Regions from separate parts of the Shewanella mesophila genome, predicted to be linked through region 3. Evidence: predicted binding sites of a transcription regulator. Region 3 holds the regulator's gene; each other region holds the start of a gene.

Region 1 (7,352 bases), 170 kb from region 3:
ATAACATGCAAAAGAGGCGGGATCAGAATAGGAATAAAGGCGATATGGATAGGTAAAATGTTTTGCGATGATACCGCCATGGTTAAAATGGCAATTAATAGCGACCAACGAACACGGTTGATATTGGTACTGCTTTGCTCTTTACCTAACTGAGATATTACTTTCTGAGAAATAAGGGTTGTTAGTCCTGAGTGCGAAAGTGCTACGGCAAATGCGCCAAGCAGTGCATAACTTAGTGCTATTTGAGCACCGCCACCAAGACCGGTATTAAAGGCGTCTACCGTGGTTTGTAGATCCATTCCACCAACAAGACCTGCGGCGAGCGCACTAATGGTGAGGGCGATAACAACATTCACCCTTGCGAGACTGAGGCCCAGCATTAGGCAAACGGCGATAACAACTGCATTCATATTGATTCTTTCTGATTAACTATCGTGTGATTGAGGCTATTTTTGACTGCATCGTTTCACTTGTCCAGCCAATCGGCGTTTTATCTTAAAAAAAGGAACAGATGTAACGAGTCTGTATTCAAGTGTAATGCTTAAGTGTAAATACCAATACAGTAGGCAAGGATATAGAGCACAGTTATTGGGCAACCAGATGAAAATTTATTAAAAAAGGTGACAATGATCCCAAATAGCTTGTGTCCCGCTGACGACTGCCTATAATGCTTTTTAGTTCATAGTTATAAAGCTTTTTTCAATCCATTGATGGAGATATAAAATGAGTGTATTAGTAGGCCGTCCGGCTCCTGATTTTACTGCTGCAGCCGTTCTTGGTAATGGCGAAATAGTAGATAGCTTTAACCTAAGCGAAGCGATCAAAGGTAAGACAGCTGTAGTATTCTTCTACCCACTTGATTTCACTTTCGTTTGCCCATCTGAACTGATCGCATTCGATCATCGTATGGACGAATTCAAAAAGCGTGGCGTAGAAGTTATCGGTGTTTCTATCGATTCTCAGTTCACTCACAATGCGTGGCGTAACACCCCAGTTGATAAGGGTGGTATTGGTCAAGTTCAATACACACTTGTTGCTGACGTTAAGCACGAAATCTGTAAAGCATATGATGTTGAGCATCCAGAAGCGGGTGTGGCTTTCCGCGGGTCTTTCCTTATCGACAAAGAAGGTCAAGTTCGTCACCAAGTGGTTAACGATCTTCCACTAGGTCGTAACGTAGATGAAATGATCCGTATGGTAGACGCGCTTCAGTTCCATGAAGAGCACGGTGATGTTTGTCCTGCTGGTTGGGAAAAAGGTGACAAAGGTATGGACGCAAGTCCTGAAGGTGTTGCTTCTTACCTAACTGATAACGCTGATTCGCTATAATCTTAGGATAATAGCTTGTAAGTAAAAAAAGCCGCGATAATCGCGGCTTTTGTGTGTCTGAAAGACCGATCAATTACGTTATAGGACGCTTTTATAATTCTAAACAGGAAGCTTGCTTTAAAGATGGCAAGTTATTACTCAAAATCGCCAGTACTCTTAATTACTTTCAATCCAAATTAGATATCCCAAAAGAGCTAAGTTTTCAAGATGATATTGGACAACTGTTTAAAGCATGAAGGGAGATCTTTGCGCTAATTGAAACGCTAAAGTTAAATCAATACACAGGATTGTAAACCGCGGATCATTACTGATAAATAAGAGAGGGGATACAGCGCTATTGCGCAGCATCCTCTCTTATTGTGTTAGCGGGGAAACCGTTAAAGTGGCTCTATCTAGAGTGCATTAACTGGATTTGATCATCTGTCTAACTTGAACTGCCATCAAGGCTTTCGCTTTGCTCTTGTGTTGAATCGTCGGCATTATCAGAGCCAAGCGGCCAACCGCCTAAGGCCTTCCATTTGTTCACAATATGGCAAAACAGTTCAGCGGTACGCTCTGTATCATAAAGCGCTGAATGTGCTTCCTTGTTATCGAAATCGATACCAGCGATAGAGCAGGCTTTAGCAAGTACCGTATGCCCAAGTGCGAGCCCCGATAGTGCTGCAGTATCAAAAGTGGCAAAGGGATGAAATGGTGTCCGCTTAAGGCCATTACGTTCAATCGCTTTTGTCACAAAGCCGTGATCAAAGGCGGCGTTATGGGCAACAATAATACTCCGATGGCAGTCAGAGGCTTTTTGTGCTTTCTTAACCTCTTTAAATATTTCTAAAAAGGCTTCTTTTTCCGATACCGCTCCACGCAGAGGGTTGGTTGGATCTATACCATTAAATGCCAGAGCTTCTGGCTCTAAGTTAGCACCTTCAAACGGTTCTATGTGATAGTGAAGGGTTTTATCTAGTACTAACACTCCCTGCTCATCCATTTTTAACATGGTCACTGCAATTTCAAGCAACGCATCGGTCTGGGCATTAAAGCCTGCAGTTTCTACATCAATAACCACGGGGAAGTAGCCCCTAAAACGGTGGTTAAGTTTATTCGCGTCGCCCAAATCACTCATCAAAATATCCAAATAGTTAGCAAGGGGCTATTATGAAGTATCTAGTGTTAACTTGTCATGTTTGATTGGCTAATATATAAGCTAAAGGAATATTAAAACAGGCCGATAGGGTTTAGTAACAAGATTAATATGGGTGATTGTCTATGTGGGCTAGGGTGCTGCTTGCTGTAACATTATGCTTGAGCTTGGGAGTGTCGATGACAGCTCATGGTGAACTACGCCATTATGTGGCATCACTGGAACAGTCGCAATGGCGCTTAAGCGACAATACTCCGATTGTTTGCCGACTTGAGCATGATATTCCTTCATATGGTAAGGCGGTATTTACTAGCCGTGCAGGGAAGGATCATGATCTTAATTTTACCCTTGATATGTGGGTGAAACCTGACGAAGTCACTAACGCCAAATTGATGAGTATGGCACCAGCCTGGCGCCCAGGTGTTTCATCGAAACCGATAACCGATCTGACCTATCAAAAATATTTTAGTGGTGAAGTGCCCAAAAATGCGGCTTGGTCGATGCTTAATGAATTAGAGAGAGGCATGCAGCCGACTTTCTATTACGCCGATTGGTATAACCGCTCAAGTAAAGTTGCAGTGGGATTGTCGGCGGCTAATTTTGCTCGTAAGTATAGTGATTTCCGCTCCTGTCTTGCTAATTTACTCCCCTATAGTTTCGAAGATATTGCCTTTACTGTACTGACTTATGAGTTTGGTGGTGCAGAGCTAACTCGCTACTCTAAGGCGCAAATTGCTAAGGTACAGGAATATCTGTCCTATGATCCAGAGGTGGAGTTAGTATTGATTGACGCTTATACCGATAGTTATGGTGGGCGGTCCGTTAATAAGAAGGTCTCTGAAAAGCGAGCCGATTCTGTGAAAGAGTTATTTGTTTCGGCTGGTATCCCCCAAGAGCGGATTCACACGCTTGGTCATGGTGAAAAACGCCATGTCGCATCCAATGCCACCATAGATGAGCGTTCAAGAAATAGGCGAGTCGTCATTAGGCTCAGTAAGCCTCTTTAAGTGTCCGTTACTTATCTCACATAAACCCAGCGAATGCTGGGTTTATTGTTTTAAGCATTGGTATAACTGTTTCTGTGAGAAATTTGTGGGTACTAAAATTCAGATAAAAAAAAGCCCACTTAATAATTAAGTGGGCCGCAAATAATATATTGCAATCAACAAATTGAAGGAAGGAAGTCAAGCATAAGAACCAGGGATGAATTCACGTGCGCGGCACATGACTTCGGAGTTCTTGTTTTCAAATCTACCTGGAGTAGACACTTCCTGAAAACGAGGTGAATTATAGGACCAGATTTTTAAACCAACAAACTAAAAAAATTACCTATTTAGATTAGTAAAACTAATCCGGTGCGGTGGGCATTTTTATGCTGAATTCACTAATTTTCCGCCTTTGCGCGGAATTAGTCATATTTAGTGCATAACTCTACGATTTAATAAATCTATCTATGTTGGTTTTTTATTAACAATTGGGATGGATTAGTTTTAAATTGAATGTTTCGAGCCCATTGCACAGTTTTATTTTGCTTGTATAGTACGAGGTTATGGGCGTTTGCTCACACTTTGATGTCAAATAATAACTAGATTCCCAGGATGGCTACAGATGTTTCTTAAAACGATATTATCTAAGCAACACCTTTTTATTGCTGGACTCGGGCTTACGCTCGTTGGTTGTCAGTACAATGCATCGCAAGTCGATGTTCAACAAACAATAAGTACGCCAACTGGCGTGACTGAAACCATTCATGGTGTAGAGGTTGCCGATCCATATCGCTTTCTTGAAGAGGAAACTGATGCGACCCATGCTTGGGTTAAGCAGCAGCAACAAGCCGGGCATGATTACCTGGCTCAGATAGAAAATAAACAAGCTATTGTCGAACGCATTACTCAATTGTGGAATTTTGAAAAAGTCACCGCTCCAGCTGAACACGGCAGTAATACGTTTTACTATCGTAATGATGGCTTACAAGCTCAGTCGGTTTTATATGTAAAAGATAAGGCTGGGCAAGAGAAAGTTGCCTTAGATCCGAATGCATTTTCAACCGATGGTACGGTGGCATTAAGCGGTGTGTCGGTCAGTGGCGACGGTAAAACGATTGCCTATGGTGTATCTAAATCAGGCTCTGATTGGCAGCAGTGGCAATTTGTGGATGTAGCGACGGGGGAAAAACTCCTTGATGAACTTAATTGGATTAAATTTTCTAGTGCACAGTGGAGTAAAGATAACCAAGGGGTTTACTATTCACGCTATGACGCTCCAGAAGGCGGTAATCTACTCGCGGATGTTAATTTTAATCAAAAAGTATATTTTCATAAGTTAGGCACAGATCAATCTCAAGATACGCTGGTTTACGAGCGTCCACAGAATAAAGATTGGGGTTTTGGCGCTGAAGTATCGGAACAAGGTGACTATCTGCTGATCTCCATTTCACAGGGTACCGACAGCCGAAATCGTTTTTTCTATAAATCGTTAACTGAAGAAAATGCGTCAGTGGTTGAATTAATTGTCGACCTTGAAGCGGAATATAGCTTCCTCGGCAATGATAAGTCAGTATTTTATTTTAAGACGGATTTAGATGCGCCTAATGGCAAAGTTATTGCGATAGATATTAACCGCCCAGCGAAAGCTCACTGGGAGACAATTATTGCTGAGTCGAGCGATCCTATCGCTAGCGTGGCGATTATTAACGACCATTTGGTAGTTAGTTATCTGCATGACGTTTTAGGACAGTTGTCAATATTCAGTATGGATGGTGTCAAACGCCAAGATGTTGAGTTACCGGGTAAGGGTAAGATTGCTGGCCCTTATGGTAAGCGCAGCAAAGATTACTTCTATTACACCTTTAATAGTTATGTTCAGCCACAGACGACCTATAAGTTTGATTTCAAAACGGGTGAGTCTAGCTTGTATGCCAAGCCAGATATCTCATTTAATCCAAGTGACTATGTGTCAGATCAGGTTTTCTATACCAGTAAGGATGGCACTCGTGTGCCTATGATGGTGTCCTATAAAAAGGGCTTAAAACTTGATGGTAACAATCCAACCTTGTTATATGCCTACGGTGGATTCGCGATATCACTGACACCTCGTTTTAGCCCTGCCAATATTGCTTGGATGGATATGGGCGGTATTTATGCTGTGCCTAATCTACGTGGTGGGGCAGAGTATGGCGAAAGCTGGCATCAAGCGGGCATGTTCGATAAGAAGCAAAACGTATTTGACGATTATTATGCGGCTGCGCAGTATCTAATCGATAACAATTATACCAATACTCGTAAGCTTGGTGCCTATGGGCGTAGTAACGGTGGTTTGTTGATGGGAGCTGCGTTAACCCAACGTCCCGATCTTTTTGCTGCGGTACTACCCGCCGTTGGTGTTCTCGATATGCTCAGGTTCCATAAGTTTACGATTGGATGGGCATGGACCAGTGAATATGGCAGTGCCGATGTCGCTGAGCAGTTCCCAGCACTATTAGCTTATTCGCCTTATCATAATATTAACGAGCGTGACTATCCTGCTACTATGGTGATGACGGCGGATCATGATGACCGGGTTGTGCCGCTGCACAGCTTTAAGTTTGGTGCCCTATTGCAAGATAGACAAACAGGTGATGCACCTGTGATTATGCGTATCGAATCGAAGGCGGGTCATGGAGCAGGTAAGCCTACGGCAATGAAGATTGATGAATTTGCCGATATCTATAGTTTCTTGTGGCACAGCTTTGGTTTAACGGTACCGGCTAAGATTGGCGAGTAACTTAGGTTTGTAACCGAGTAACTTAGGTTTGTAACTTAGGTCTGTAACTTGGGGCTGTAACTCCGCTGTTTAAAAGTTGGCGGTAAAAGGGAAGTGATTAACTTCCCTTTTTTATTAACAAAATTTTATGAAGTTAGTGGTAACAGTTGCGGTTTGAACCATTCACAATTGATGATGCGATAGGTATAGTAGGCCTCTATTTATCTAATGTTTGGCAATTAGAATCTATGTTTCGTTGGCCTATTTCTGTTTATTACGAAGATACAGACGCTGGAGGAGTGGTTTATCACTCTAACTACCTTAATTTTTTTGAGCGTGCTCGCACAGAGTGGCTTAAAAACATGGGGATTAGGCAGACTCAGTTGTTAGCTGATGATATTGCGTTTGTTGTAAAAAAAGCGGAACTGGACTTCAAGGTAGCCGCTCGTTTTGAGCAGGACCTTTTTGTCGAATCAGAGGTCATAGAGATGAAGAAGGCCTCGCTACTGTTTCGGCAGCGTTTGTTAGATGATTCTGGCAAGCTGTATTGCGAAGGCACGATTCTCGTTGCATGTGTTGCCTTGTCACGTATGAGACCAAGGGCCATTCCCCAAAATATTGTTCAGGAGTTTAAGGGTGGAAGCTGATATTTCTTTTATCGGTCTGTTTTTACAGGCTAGTTTGCTGGTTAAGTTTGTCATGCTGACGCTGCTCGCGTTATCTGTCGTCTCATGGGCTGTGATCATCCAACGCCGAAGGCTTTTGGCTGTAGCGCGAGAACGCTCCCTTAAATTTGAAGATAAGTTTTGGTCTGGGGTCGATCTCAATAAGCTCTACAAAGAGCTGTCAGCCAGACAGGAGAGTAATACAGGCCTAGAAACCCTGTTTTATACTGGTTTCAAGGAGTACGCTCGTTTAAATAATCTTAGCGGCAAAGTGCCAAGCGCAGTGATGGATGGCAGTTACCGCGCGATGCGAGTATCGCTGTCTCGTGAACTCGAAAAACTCGAAACCCATTTGCCACTACTCGCTACCATTGGCTCAACCAGTCCCTATATCGGTCTGTTTGGCACTGTGTGGGGGATTATGAACTCCTTTATCGCCTTAGGCGCGGTAGAAAATGCGACCTTGGCTATGGTTGCCCCAG
Region 2 (7,352 bases), 1.3 Mb from region 3:
GCAAGCTATAACCCCAGTCAAAGGGTCAAGGGGCGGGATCAACGGCATGGCATTGGAGCCGAGTTTTTTGTTTTCAAATGAGATCCTCCAAATCGCTATCCCTGAGATGTTGTCACAAACGGGGATCAGTGGTCGCCAATTTGCACATCTGTTAATTCGCGCCCATCAGGAACACCATCAGAATCATTTCCCCGATCTTGAACGAGCCGCCGAAGAGGTGGGACTAAAACGCATGCCATTAAATCTCGACGACCTGCTTAGCATAGTCGATAGATTGGGGCTAAAAGTGAAATGGTTTAGCCAGGCACCTAAAGAGATCTGCATTGAGGCTGGAGCGAGCGAACAGCATATCATCACCTCCTATTTCGAATTACCGAATCAGATCTGCCTCAATAAACTCCTAAGAAACCACAACAATCGACTCAAATATGATTTAGCGGTACATATTGGTCACTGTGTTTTACACAACAAAGATGGCCTGAAAAGTATCATGGTCGCAGGTCGAAGCCACGGCACGAGTTTAAGCGAAGAGACCTTCAATTCACCGCAATCATCAACGGTCGATGCCCAAGATATTTTGCATGCATGGCGTGACTTTGAGTCTAGCTTCTTTGCCGGCGCCCTACTCTGCCCTAAAGTTCCCTTTAGACAACTGCTCGACCGTCACGGTTATGAGATAGATGTGGCAAAACTCGTAGGAGTCTCGCCATCGGTGGCCATGCGGCGAATGACCGCTGTATCACCCTACAGTCATTGGCACTATTTCGACGCTTATTCGCCAGGCAAACTCAAGGCGGTCTATCGTGGTAACGGGATCCCTCTGCCATGGGGTAACATGCGTCAAGTGGAAGATCCCTGTCAACACTGGGCGGTATTTCGTATGATCAATGCGGCATCAACGGGATCGTCGGCGCAGATATCTATATTAGATGTCGCCACCGAGCCAAAAATCTACTGCTGTGAATCGATCCGTGTCAATGACTTAGCCGGTAACCCCCATGTATTGTGCGCCGGTATCGACCTTAACCCCGCTATCGAAGCCCAAGGTGGAGACGCCCAATCCATTGCACACGAACTCAAAAAGGTCTGCGTAGACAATGGCGGCTCGGCTAACCTACCCACTAGCATCAAAACAGATATCAAGCGAGTGGCAAAAATCCTCAACATCAACTGGGTTGAACGCGGTATAGACAACGAAGCTAGGCTAATTTGCTCTCGTGGCTCAACCTGTCCGCGTAAACCTAGCTGCTATGAAAGCGGCACCTGTGGAGGCTAGTGAAGTAACAAAAAAGCCGTCATCTCATTCAAGATAACGGCCTTTTCTATTTCTTACCTTGGAAAGGTTAAACTTTCTCTATGGTGCGCTCACTATGACTCCAGTTAAGGTGGTACTTCTCACCAGCTGGGGTATCGATACGTTCAAACGTATGAGCGCCGAAAAAGTCTCGCTGACCTTGGAGTAAATTCGCAGGTAAGGTTTCGCAGCGATAGCTATCATAATACGCCAGCGCAGAGCCGATACAAGGCACTGGCACGCCACCAATAATGGCTTTGGCTACCGCTTGACGCCAATCTAGCTGTTTTGCCGACAATGCATGACTAAAACTGCCTGCCATCAATAAGTTAGCCAGCTCTTCGCCGTTCTCACTGGCCTGTTGATAGGCCTTAGTAATCGACTGCAAAAATGTCGCTCGGATAATACAGCCTGCGCGCCATATTTTAGCGATATCGGCAAAGTCTAACTGCCAATTTTTCTCTTTTGCCGTCATCGCCATTAGCTGAAAACCCTGAGCGTAGCAGGCGATCTTGGCACAATAGAGCGCATTCTCTAACTGCGAGATAAATTGAGCCTGCTCTTCAGCGCTCATTTTCATCGGCTGCGGGCCCGCTAACATCTTGCTTAACTGCTGGCGCTGATTTTTTTGGGTGCTTACCGCTCGCGCATAAACCGCCTCGGCAATCGTTGGCGCAGGGCAGCCTATTTGAAGGCTGCTGACGGCAGTCCAAAGACCTGTGCCTTTCTGGCCCGCCTTATCGAGGATCATCTCCACCAAAGGTTTACCTGTGATGGGATCGGCCTGAGAAAGCACATCGGCACTTATTTCCATCAAGTAGCTGTTTAAGCTACCTTGGTTCCAGCGCGCGAATACCTGACCAATGTCGCTAGCACTCATGCCACAGCCATCGCTTAATAGTTGATAGGCTTCGCAAATAAGTTGCATGTCCGCGTATTCAATACCGTTGTGCACCATCTTAACGTAGTGACCTGCACCCGCTGGACCAATATAGGTTGTGCAAGGCTCGCCCTCTGTTACCGGGTTACCCGGCTCTTGACGTTCAATGGGTAGGCCAGTCGTCGGGTCGACTTTAGCCGCGATAGCTTCCCAAATCGGCTTAATCCTATCCCAAGCTTTTCTGTCGCCACTTGGCATTAACGATGGACCAAAACGCGCCCCCATCTCCCCGCCTGATACGGCGCAGCTGAAAAAGACAAACTGCCCTGCATATTGGGCTTCTCGCGCTACAGTGTCGGTCCAAAGGCTATTACCAGTGTCGATAACAATATCGTCAGCTTCTATACCCGCTTCAATCAAGGCACTGCACACGCCATCAACGGGCGCTCCCGCTGGCACAGACAATACCAATACCCGAGGTTTTGCGAGACTAGACAACATTTTTGAAAGATTGCTACAACCGGCTATGCGCTGCGCAGTATCAGGAAGACGCTCTGCTTGCTCCTGCTTTAGCAGCGCGGTAATTTTTTGCGTGTCGAGATCAAACGCGGCAACGTTGTAGTGATTGTCGGCAATATTGAGTGCGAGGTTTTTACCCATCACACCTAAGCCAATCACACCTATATCGAGAAGGTCTGGGTGATTTTGCATTAGATTTTCCCACGGAAAACAGAGATTATAGACGCCTATCTGTTATAGTTTTCAGCCCAAGTTTAGTCAAATCATAGGCTTGTAATCGTTTACATCCACTGCTCTGACACTGCGCAATTGATAGGCAAGAAATTGGCGGCGATTATACAAAAATTGGTAAGTTAATTACTAGGCTATATCCCGAATCACTGAACACACCAGAAAACAGTGTGTTCGCTATAATAATAAGCATCTCTTAGAGTTGTTTTTATTTCAACGCTGAGTACTTCTTCAAAACACTACTTTTGATTTAGATCTTGGGTCAAAGTCAGGCAAAGGTCTCGCAGCTGTTCGACTTCTTGCACCGAGATAGTCACTTTTTCTAGTAGCCTCTGTGTCAGTGCCAACGCCTCCTGTTTAAGGGAAAGCCCCGTAGGCGTGACGCTAATGACTTTTTTTCGCTCATCGGTCATATCGATATTGCGCACCACTAAGCCTTTTGATTCCAACCGTTTAACAATCGGTGTCAAGGTCCCAAGATCGAGCCGAGTCGCCAAGGACAGCGTCGTTAAACTGGCATCATCTTCAAACCACAGCGCTTGCATCACTAGATATTGCGGATAGGTGAGATCGCAGCGCTCTAGCAGTGGCCGATAAGCACGCACCAAGGCATTAGCGGCGGTATAAAGTGCAAAACACACATTGTCTGACAGACCTTTGCCTGCTGATGATTGTGGCTCCTCACCGCCAGAGGTCGATGAGATAGATTGTTCAGTCACAGTCTTTGTCCTATGTAGCTTATTTATATAGATGCTTAACATTCACCTCACTCGCAAGGTGAGGACCTTATTGTATCGACCTCAGAGGCATCAAACGAATCACTCGATACTAATAACTCGATACTAAATGCAAATACTTTGCGCGCAAAGCATTTGCATTATCCCAGAGATAATTGTAAAGTCTACCACAATTAATTAGCGCACAAAGTAAAAAAGGTATTTTATGAACGCACAGCAAATTGTTTTGAACGCACGCCCAGAAGGCATGCCATCTAAGAGTGACTTTTCCATGATTGACGCCGAGCTGCCAGCCATCAAAGCTGGTGAGTTCTTGGTGAAGAACCTATGGATGTCTGTTGACCCATACATGCGTGGCCGTATGATCGATAGAGAAAGTTATATCGCACCATTCGCTTTAGGCGAAGTGCTTGAGGGTGGGGCTATCGGCGAAATTATCGAGTCTAACCATGCAGACTTCCCTGTCGGCGCCAAAGTCAACAGCATGAATGGCTGGCGCAGCCATTACATTACCGACGGCAGAGACCATACCCTGTTACCCCAAACGCCTTTGTGTGAATCACATTTTCTTGGGGTCCTTGGTATGCCAGGCATGACAGCATGGACGGGTCTAAACCGTATCGCCGAACTAAAACAAGGCGAAACCCTTTTCGTCTCTGCTGCTTCTGGTGCGGTAGGCAGTGTGGTTTGTCAGCTTGGCTTATTGATGGGCGCCAAGGTCATCGCCTCTGTAGGCTCAGATGAAAAAGCCGAAGCGCTTAGCGCCATGGGCGTTGAGCAAGTGATTAATTACAAAACTACCGCTAACTTAAGTGCAGCACTGTCAGCGGCTGCGCCACAAGGGGTCGATGTTTACTTTGAAAACGTGGGCGGTGAACACCTAGCTGCTGCACTAGACAATATGAACGACCATGGACGTATTGCAGTGTGTGGCATGATCTCTCAATATAATGACACAGCGCCCACACAAGGACCGAGTAACCTTGCCTACATCATCATGAAAAAATTGAAGATAGAAGGTTTCATCGTCAGTGAGCACTGGCAACACTATGGCGAATTTTCTCAGCAGATGGGGCAATGGCTAGCGAGTGGTCAGGTTAAAGCAGAACAAACCATCTATGAAGGGCTCGAGCAAGCGCCTGCTGCATTTATCGGTCTATTTGAGGGGAAAAACCGCGGAAAGATGGTCGTTAAACTGGCCTAGTCCCGTGGATTTAGTCGATTGAATATACAAAAGCCGACTCATCGTCGGCTTTTTAGTTTTCCGATATCTAAAAGCTAAGTCAACTATAGCAATAATCAAACGCTCCGGTGACTCTGTAATTCAGCGAGTATCCTCGTTAATTCGGCTAGTGAAGAATACAGTTTTCCGATAATTAATGTCATTTCAATTAAGAGAGATGAGCGGCTACTTTGGCTTCAATGGTATCTAAAATATCTTTACCTTGCTGCGAGTTAATGTCTAACTCACAGCAAGGTTCAACAGGCCCTAGCAACCTAAAAATACCCACCTTAGTATTATTCGACTAATTGAAAATTTCTTCATGGCTCAGTCTAAATACAATAAACACTGAAACAACATAGCACATAGGTTATGAATAAGTTTTCTATAAAGCATAAAACGTCACTAACTTAAACCCAAAAGACTAACGATAAATAGAAAGGCTGTTCTTACTCCCAGCTTGCCAGTTCCCCCAACCTTGATAACTCATCTAAGCAAGATAGTAACAAGCTTACGACCCATAGGCGCCTACACCAAACTGCTCACATCTACTCTAAGTTGAAAAAATAATAAATTATCAACAAATGAGCCTAAAGGTTATCAAGATACACGCTATAGTTAATAAGTGTTAGTACTTTAACTAGCTTTTTTATGGAGAAGCGTATGAAGATTAGAGACTTAAGCGTCGTGAAAAAAATATGGCTAAGCTACTTGGTTGTATTCGTAGTATTTGCGACGGTTGCCCTATTATTAGTATTGAGCCTATCGGCCCTAAACCAGAATATAAGGATGCTGACCGACAAAAGCCTGCCTTCTGTCGCAATATTAAAGGGAATACAAGTCGACATAACCAAAGTGCGTAAAGATGAGTTCTCCTTACTCCCTAACAGCGATAATCCTAAAATAGGTGAATGGCTAAAAGACCTAGATAAGTGGCGCAAAGATGTAACAGACGGAATAACCGCCTATGAATCATTGGATCTCAACCAACAAGAAATACGTTCATTTAAGGTATTTAAAGATACTTGGAATCAATATATTCAAGAAACCAGCACCTATAACGGTCTGCTCGGTCGAGGGGACGCAGAAAAAGCCAATCAGGTAGTATTGTCGAGTTTTGGTACCTATTCCAAAGCCCTAAGTAGCCTAGATGATACCCTTGGACTCAATGATGAGCTCGTAAAACAAATTGGGATAGACGTTCACAATGAAGCACTATCGACACAATACAGTGCAAGCATTGGCGCCGTGGTGATTATTTTGGTCATCATGCTGTCCTCGACACTGCTGTCTCGCGCAATATGTCGTCCCATCGACAGAGCATTGGATTTTGCAGCTAAGATTGCTAAAGGGCAACTCAACAACGCGATAGAGGACGAAGCCCTCACCCAAGATGAGCTTGGCACCTTGCTTCGCGAACTCATTACCATGCAGACCAACCTTCACTCATTGGTATCAGAAATCAATGATTCCACATTTCAGCTAACCGCAGCCGTCGAAGAGGTGAGTGCCATCTCGGGACAAAATGCATCAAACATGCAGAATCAACAGCTAGAGCTCAGTTCCGTCGCCTCGGCTATGACTCAGATGCAGGCTGCCGTCGGTGAAGTGGCACAAAATACCGAAGCTGGAGCAACCTCGGCCTATTCGGCAACAGAGGTCGCTAAACAAGGTACGCTGACTCTGCAACAGACCATAGCCGTCATCGATCGAGTCTCGAAAACGATCCAAGAATCCGATGAATTGGCTCAAGAACTCGAAGCGAGTTCAAACAACATCAATATGGTCGTAGATGTGATCCGTGGCATCGCCGAACAGACAAATTTATTGGCACTGAATGCGGCTATTGAAGCAGCGCGAGCGGGTGAACAGGGACGGGGCTTTGCCGTGGTCGCCGACGAAGTAAGATCTTTAGCTCAGCGCACCCAAGATTCTACCTCACAGATTGTCGATATCGTTAATCAACTACAGGAAAACAGCAGCAAGATTGGTATCTCTAGCCAAGAATGCCAACAAGGCATTGCCCAATGTGTCGATCAGGTTAACGAAGCTGGTAGCCAAATCAGTGAAATCGAACATTCGGTGGAGAACATAGCCCAGATGAGCACCCAAATCGCCACTGCCTGTAGCGAGCAAACTGCGGTATCTGAAGATCTTAATCGCAGCGTGGATCATATCAATAATGTATCGACCGAGATGGCCGAGGGAGCTTCTCAAACAGCGATTGCATGCCAAGAAATAAGTAGCTTGGCCCATAATCTTAAAGCAAGAATAGAAACCTTCAAACTGTAAAGCCATCAGGGTTAACTGGGGGTGTAAAAAAAGGGCCATCTGGCCCTTTTTTAATCCGACAGCCTAAGTCCTAGACATGGGCATCGGCGTAGCCCATACGAGTCAGCGCATTGCGCACTAGTTCCAATGTATAAGGATCTTCAATGGTCGCAGGCATATTAAAGCTCTGATTATCGG
Region 3 (7,352 bases):
CGACTAACTTTGATGCCGAAGCAAAGGTGATATCGACACAAGGCTTGTAGTTCATATCTGCGGTGCCAGGAATAATCTTAATTCTTCCATGTACACCACCACGCTCAAGCATCATCTGCATACCGCCAGGGGCTAAATAGGCACAACCTGAGCGTAATTGATCCCCATTTTGCGCTTCTTTTACTTCTATCGCACACAGGCCATTAAGACGCGCGGCAAATGCAGGCGTAAATGCCGCAGGCATATGTTGGATCAACAGTATTGGATGCGGATAATTAGCTGGAAACTTAGTTAAAATCTTTTGCAGCGCTACGGGGCCACCAGTCGAGGTTCCGATGAGCAGCATTTTGTAATTTTTCCCACTCGCTCTTTGAGGAGGAGCGCTTCTAATCGGCTGCCTAACGGGTTGAGAAATTTCTCTTACGGGTTGCGTCGCCGTGCGGCTACTTGTTAGTGGCTGAGTTCTTGGCGTGATGGGTCGATAGACTCGACGACGCCCTAAAGCTTTTATGCGTTGCTGCAATAATAAAATCGCATCATCTTTATTGGTCGCAATATCTTCAAAGCGTTTAGGTAAGAAGTCCAAAGCCCCAGCTTCTAACGCGTCCAATGTGGCTTTAGCGCCATCATGTGTCAATGAGGAGAACATCAATATCGGTGTAGGGCATTTAGCCATGATCTCGCGGACAGCCGTAATACCGTCCATCACAGGCATCTCAATATCCATAGTGATAACCTGAGGTTTTAATTGCTGTGCAAGTTTTACCGCTTCCGCTCCATTTGTCGCGGCACCAATGACCTCTAAATCAGGATCCTTCGCAACGATTTCACTAACTCTTCGACGAAAAAAACTCGAATCATCAACTACTAATACTTTAATGGCCATTCAATTTCCTATCGACAGCAAAACTTCATTATAAACAGAGCGTGGTGCCAACTTGACACACACGCTCAGCTGTCATGCAACTATATCTTGAAAGCGACTATCTCTTATTCTTAGCGTAGTGCTTTAACAAACCAGGGACATCTAATATTAACGCGATACCGCCATCAGAAGTAATGGTTGCACCCGCCATACCTGGCGTTCCGTGAAGTAGCGTGCCAAGTGGCTTTATCACAACTTCTTCTTGCCCAATTAATGCGTCAACCACAAAGCCTATCTGCATCGTTCCAAGTTGGACAATAACCACATGTCCATGTTTTTTATCACCATGCTTAAAACTGACTACTTTGCGGCTTAACCAATACTCGAGATAGAACAGAGGCACCGCTTTATCTCGCACTATGACGGTGAGTTGACCATCAACGATGTTGGTTTTAGTTAAGTCAAGATGGAAGATCTCGCTCACACTCGACAATGGCAAAGCAAATACTTGCTTGGCCACTTCAACCATCAAAGTAGGCATAATCGCCAAGGTTAACGGTACTTTAATTTCGAGAATGGTTCCCTTACCTTTAAGGGAATCGATATGCACGGTACCATTGAGTTGTGTGATACGGGTTTTCACCACGTCCATCCCAACACCACGTCCCGATATATCAGAGATTTCGACTTTAGTTGAAAAACCAGGAGCGAAGATCAAGTTATAAGCTTCACTATCTGACATACGCGCGGCAGCATCTTCATCGAGAACGCCACGGCTTATCGCTATCTGCTTAAGTTTATCGGGATCCATACCCGCACCATCATCCTCAATTTTTAGCAGGATATGGTCACCCTCTTGGCTGGCTGATAATGTAATCGTACCTGTGCGAGATTTACCATTAGCTTCTCGCTCATCTGGCATCTCAATACCATGATCTACCGAATTACGCACCAAGTGAACTAATGGATCGGCCAATGCTTCAACTAAGTTTTTATCGAGATCGGTATCTTCACCGATCATCCTCAAATCGATCTCTTTATTTAGAGTTCGAGCTAAATCACGAACAACCCGAGGAAAACGTCCAAATACTTTTTTGATCGGTTGCATGCGCGTTTTCATCACCGCGCCTTGCAAGTCTGCGGTCACTAAATCAAGGTTCGCCAGCGCTTTTGACATATCTTCGTCATCGCGAGAAATGCCAAGGCTAAGCAAACGATTCCGAACCAATACTAACTCTCCGACCATATTCATGATCTGATCTAATCTAGCAGTGTCAACCCTGACCGTCGTTTCAGCTTGGGGCATATTGGCAGCAGGAGGCTTAACAGCGGCTTTTTCCTTGACCACAGCTTGGGCTTTAGCTACCGGCGCAGGGACTTGGGCTTTCGGCTCAGCTTTAGGGCTTGTTGGTGTTACTGATGTTGCAGAAGCCGATGGAGCAATAGAGTCTTTAACACCAGGACCCGCGCCAGAACCATGCAGTTCATCTAGTAACTTTTCAAACTCATCGTCGCTAATTTCATCGGCATCAACGGGAGGTGCAGTAGGTTCAGGTATCTTCGCAACAGGGGCTACTGGGGTCGTTGCCGCTTTAAACGAGCCAGAACCATGAAGCTCATCGAGTAGCGATTCAAATTCATCATCTGTAATGTCATCACCGTTACTCGCTGCAACATTGCCACTATCCTTATCCGCAATAGACGGGCTTTTACCCGTTCCGTGTAAGGCATCGAGCAAAGCTTCAAACTCTGATTCATCTATATCATCAATATCACCTTCTGCACTAATTGAAGTGACGGCAGGCGTCTCAACTTCAACAACAGCAGGCTCAGGCGCTTCAGGCACAGGTAACTCAACAGATGCACCACCTTCTGACGGTAGAGGAGCACCAGAACTTAATAACTTTAAGTTGGCGAGTAAATCCTCATCAGCGGGGCTTTGCTGCTGACCTGCTTGCGTTTCTGCAAACATTGAATTGATAGAATCAACGGCTTGAAGAATGATGTCCATCAGCTCGGCATTAACGCTTCGCTTACCAGTACGCAAAAGGTCAAAGGTATTCTCTGCCTCATGACATACATCAACCATAGGGCTAAGACTTAAAAATCCAGCCCCTCCCTTAACCGTATGAAATCCACGAAAAATAGCATTGAGCAATTCTGTATCATCTGGATTATTTTCCAGCATAACAAGTTGTTCAGATAAGAGTTCGAGTATTTCACCCGCCTCAATCAAAAAGTCCTGCAGTATCTCTTCATCAACATCAAAGGACATTAATATGACTCCTACTTAGAAACCCAGACTCGACAATAAGTCATCGACTTCATCTTGTCCCGTCACGACATCATCACGCAATTCTGCGTTCATAATAGGACCTTCTGCTTCTACGCTTTTGTTTTCATTAATCGGCTTCTCTGATGCGGGTTGCTCACCAAATACCGTTAACATAGAGACTAAATTACTCTCAACTTCGCGCACCAATTCAATCACTCGACGAATCATCTGCCCTGTAAGATCTTGGAAATCCTGTGCTAATAATATGTTATTTAACAATTCTCTTAAGCGATTTGAATCAGATTCACTACGCTCAATAAATTGCTGCACATCATGACAAAGGGTTTTGAATTCATGGAGCTCTATATCTCGCTTCATTAATCGCTCCCAAGACGGCTTAACGGCTTTTACATTCGACGTTAAGGCATCGGCAAGAGGCAGAGACTCTTCAACAGCGTCCATGGTCTTATTGGCGGCTTGCTCAGTCATGTCGATAACATAATTTAGACGTTCTTTTGCATCTGGAATCTCACTATTTGCGAGCTCAACCAAACGACCATCTACCTGAAAGTCCACAATAGCGCTGTGAAGTTGACGCGTTAAACGTCCCACTTCGTCAAACAGCTCTTTTTGAATTGGACTGGCAATCTCTCTAATTATCTCATCAGCTTGCGCTTGTTCATTGGCTTCGAGCAACTCAACGAGTTGCTTAGCCTGCGCCAAACTGATCAGCCCTGAAGTATCTGCCTGCATAGCTAAACCTTGATTAACCGAGTCGTTCGAAAATTTTGTCTAACTTCTCTTTCAATGTCGCAGCAGTAAAAGGCTTCACCACGTAACCATTAACACCGGCCTGAGCCGCTGCAATGATCTGTTCCCTTTTTGCTTCCGCAGTTACCATCAATACCGGAATATGCTTAAGCTCATCGTCGGCACGAATCGCCTTCAACAAATCAATCCCTTGCATACCGGGCATATTCCAATCGGTAACGACAAAGTCAAAATCACCTTTTTGTAGCATAGGCAATGCCGTCGAACCATCATCTGCTTCCTGAGTGTTGTTAAAACCCAAGTCTCTTAACAAGTTCTTGATGATACGCCTCATTGTTGAAAAATCGTCAACGACGAGAATCTTCATATTCTTGTCCAAGGTTTCCTCCGCGGAGCTGCTTTTATATTGCTCATGTAATCGTTATATTTTGGTCCAGTGCTTAAGTTTAGCTTTCAGTCTAAGCATTGCCTGACTAAGTATCTGGCTAACACGAGACTCACTAACATCAAGAACGGCACCAATCTCTTTTAAATTTAACGCTTCGTCATAATATAACGACAAAACTAAACCATCTCTTTCTGGTAATAATTTGATGGCTTCAACTAAGGCGGCATGAAATTGATCTTCAGCTAACGCCTCAAAAGCATCATCCTGATGTCCATCATCTTGGCTAACGACATCGACCGATACACCAAGATCTTCAATTCCAACTACTTTTCCAACTGATACATCATTAAGAATATGATGGTACTCATCGAGCGACATATCAAGTCGATCTGCAATTTCATTATCTTTTGCATCTCGTCCTAGCTCTTGTTCTAGCTCATCAATCACCTGAGCGACTCGTCTTTGATTGCGATGAACAGAGCGGGGAACCCAGTCTCCGCGCCGTATTTCATCAAGCATTGAGCCTCTAATTCTAATGCCAGCAAAGGTTTCAAACTTCGCCCCCTTACTGCCATCAAATTTGGTTGACGCCTCTAACAATCCCATCATACCGGCTTGAATTAGATCATCTAATTGAACGGAAGCTGGCAAACGAGCTAATAAATGGTGAGCAATCCTTTTAACCAACGGTGCATACTGTTCAACGATAGACGTCTTATTATCTAAACAAGTATACGCAGCGGCTTTACTCACTCGCACGATCCTCTTGATATTCAGGACGTTGCACTAGACGTTCAACAAAGAACTCCAAGTGCCCACCAGGCTGTTGTGGTACGGGCCAACTAATGATTTTATTAGCTAATCCGTGATATGCAATTGATGCAGGCGATTTAGGAAATGCTTCTACAATCAATTTTTGTTTACGAACGGATTTACGAAGATTTTCATCAAATGGAATCGTTGCTACCAACTCTAAAGCAACATCGAGGAAGCGATCCGTTACTTTGCTAAGTTTAGCAAATAACTCCATTCCTTCGCGTAAACTTCTAACCATATTAGCAACAATTTTAAATCTAAATACACCATGTTCACGACTTAAAATCTTAATTAGCGCATAGGCATCTGTGATCGACGTGGGCTCATCGCACACAACAATTAACACATCCTGTGCGGCACGCGAAAAGCTAAGCACCATATCTGAAATCCCGGCCGCAGTATCAACCACTAAGATATCAAATTGTGTCCTCATCTCGCTAAAAGCACGAATAAGACCAGCGTGTTGCGCCGCGGTTAACTCGACCATAGCCTGAGTACCAGAAGTAGCAGGAATGATACCTATACCTTTAGGGCCTCTCACGATAATATCATCGAGATCTGCATCACCGGAAAGCACATGGGACAGATTACGTTCGGCCCTAAGGCCCAACATCACGTCAACGTTCGCCAATCCAAGGTCAGCATCAAGCACAAGCACACGCTTGCCTTTCTCTGCCAACGAAACCGCGGTGTTAATGGATACGCTAGTTTTACCTACGCCACCTTTACCACCGGTCACGGCGATTACTTTTACTTTTTCGTTATATGGTTGATTCATCATACGTAAACCGCTTGCTTGATCCCGACTCATTGTTTTACTCAAATGCATAGGCCTGCTCATGAGACCTTTCAATGTTTCTTATTGGTTGCTCTTTCTTATCTAGTACTGAAAGCGCTTGATTTGCCAATGCTAGTGTATCTGCAACCTGCATATCTTCTGGAACTCTTTGCCCATCAGTAACATAACTTAATGGTAACCCACTTTGGATCAATACACTTAATGCAGGTGCTAATGCGACAGACTCATCCAGCTTGGTTAATATCGCTCCCGATAACGGGATTCTAGCGAACTGTTTTACCGAATCTTCAAGCACTCTTCTTTGACTTGTTGATGACAGTACCAGATAACTGCGTATAGGTAATCTGCTATTTGCAGTTAAATTATCTAGTTGCTGAAACAATCGCACATCTCGCTGCCCCATTCCTGCCGTATCTATCAATACTAGCTTGCGATTACGAAACTGATAAAGTATTTGTTCCAATTCATTTAAATCATGAGCCTGCTTTACCGGACACCCCATTATTTTGCCATAGGTTGCCAATTGCTCAAAGGCTCCAATGCGATAATGATCGGTTGTTATCAATGCAACTTGATCTGAACCATGATGTGCGGCAAATCTTGCGGCTAATTTTGCGACACTGGTCGTCTTTCCAACCCCAGTTGGACCGACGAATGCTACGACACCTCCCTGACGCACAATATCATCCCCTTGATTATCTAACATGTTTGCTAGACTTCTTGGCAATGTTTTGATGAGTTCGGCAGGGGAATAATGTTCACTCAGATTTGAAAGCTTACTCGCGACTTCCGGTGAAAACTCCGCATCAAGCAAACGACTCTCTAACATAGCCCCCACAGGGTCAAGACGACTCTTCTGCTCAGTGATAAGTGAAGTCACCTGATGGGTTAACAAATTTCGCAAAGATGCCAACTCCTCACGCATTAAGTCTAATTCTGCACTAACTGGCGCCGTCTTCTCTTTCTTATGATTAAAGCTCGTTTTGGCTTCATCTAAACGAGGCATCTTAGGTTCATCATGAGGGGCTTGTAATCCCTTCGCCCATGCTGGCATGTCTAATTCTTCATTACTGCGATTTATCTGCTGATTAACGCGGCTTTGTTGACGCTCAAGCAAGGCTTGCAGGGAATCGGCTACTGGAGCAGGTTGTTTTTTTGACTCGGTTTTTACCGGTTGACGACCGATAGACACTTTCTCTTCGGCGAGATCTAAAAAGGTCGAGGCAGCATTAGCTGAAGCAGGCTTAGTTGCCGCGGGCTTGGGTTCGTCGTAATCGACTGCAGCTACAATTTCGATGCCACCGGTGACTTTTTTATTTGACATAATAACGGCATCTGAACCTAACACTTCTTTGACTTGGGCCAGAGCCGAGCGCATATCTTTTGCTAAAAAACGTTTAATTTTCACCTAAATACCCTCTACTGGCCTACCGCAGAC

Evidence for each region. The regulator FliA, encoded in region 3, starts transcription of late flagellar genes. The targets are predictions, from matches to a motif close to CTAAAGNTNNNNNNNNNNNNGCCGATA.
Region 1: K0I73_RS11600 (flagellar protein MotY) is a predicted target of FliA. The motif match lies at 2,528-2,554, and genes of this name have one in related genera.
Region 2: K0I73_RS06515 (HAMP domain-containing methyl-accepting chemotaxis protein) is a predicted target of FliA. The motif match lies at 5,474-5,500, and genes of this name have one in related genera.

Annotation. Positions count from the first base shown of each region.
Region 1 is NZ_CP080421.1:2,637,763-2,645,114, reverse strand. Features, by position in the region: gene K0I73_RS11615 (Na+/H+ antiporter family protein) at 1-410, opposite strand, end outside; gene K0I73_RS11610 (peroxiredoxin) at 724-1,329, shown strand; gene rnt (ribonuclease T) at 1,754-2,446, opposite strand; gene K0I73_RS11600 (flagellar protein MotY) at 2,590-3,471, shown strand; gene K0I73_RS11595 (prolyl oligopeptidase family serine peptidase) at 4,073-6,226, shown strand; gene ybgC (tol-pal system-associated acyl-CoA thioesterase) at 6,454-6,852, shown strand; gene tolQ (protein TolQ) at 6,842-7,352, shown strand, end outside.
Region 2 is NZ_CP080421.1:1,476,064-1,483,415, reverse strand. Features, by position in the region: gene K0I73_RS06535 (DUF3612 domain-containing protein) at 1-1,276, shown strand, start outside; gene gnd (NADP-dependent phosphogluconate dehydrogenase) at 1,344-2,885, opposite strand; gene K0I73_RS06525 (MarR family winged helix-turn-helix transcriptional regulator) at 3,164-3,628, opposite strand; gene K0I73_RS06520 (NADP-dependent oxidoreductase) at 3,867-4,865, shown strand; gene K0I73_RS06515 (HAMP domain-containing methyl-accepting chemotaxis protein) at 5,547-7,175, shown strand; gene K0I73_RS06510 (propionyl-CoA synthetase) at 7,246-7,352, opposite strand, start outside.
Region 3 is NZ_CP080421.1:2,811,842-2,819,193, forward strand. Features, by position in the region: gene K0I73_RS12415 (protein-glutamate methylesterase/protein-glutamine glutaminase) at 1-886, opposite strand, end outside; gene K0I73_RS12420 (chemotaxis protein CheA) at 984-3,140, opposite strand; gene K0I73_RS12425 (protein phosphatase CheZ) at 3,156-3,893, opposite strand; gene cheY (chemotaxis response regulator CheY) at 3,907-4,290, opposite strand; gene K0I73_RS12435 (RNA polymerase sigma factor FliA) at 4,333-5,052, opposite strand; gene K0I73_RS12440 (MinD/ParA family protein) at 5,045-5,926, opposite strand; gene flhF (flagellar biosynthesis GTPase FlhF) at 5,931-7,322, opposite strand; gene flhA (flagellar biosynthesis protein FlhA) at 7,334-7,352, opposite strand, start outside.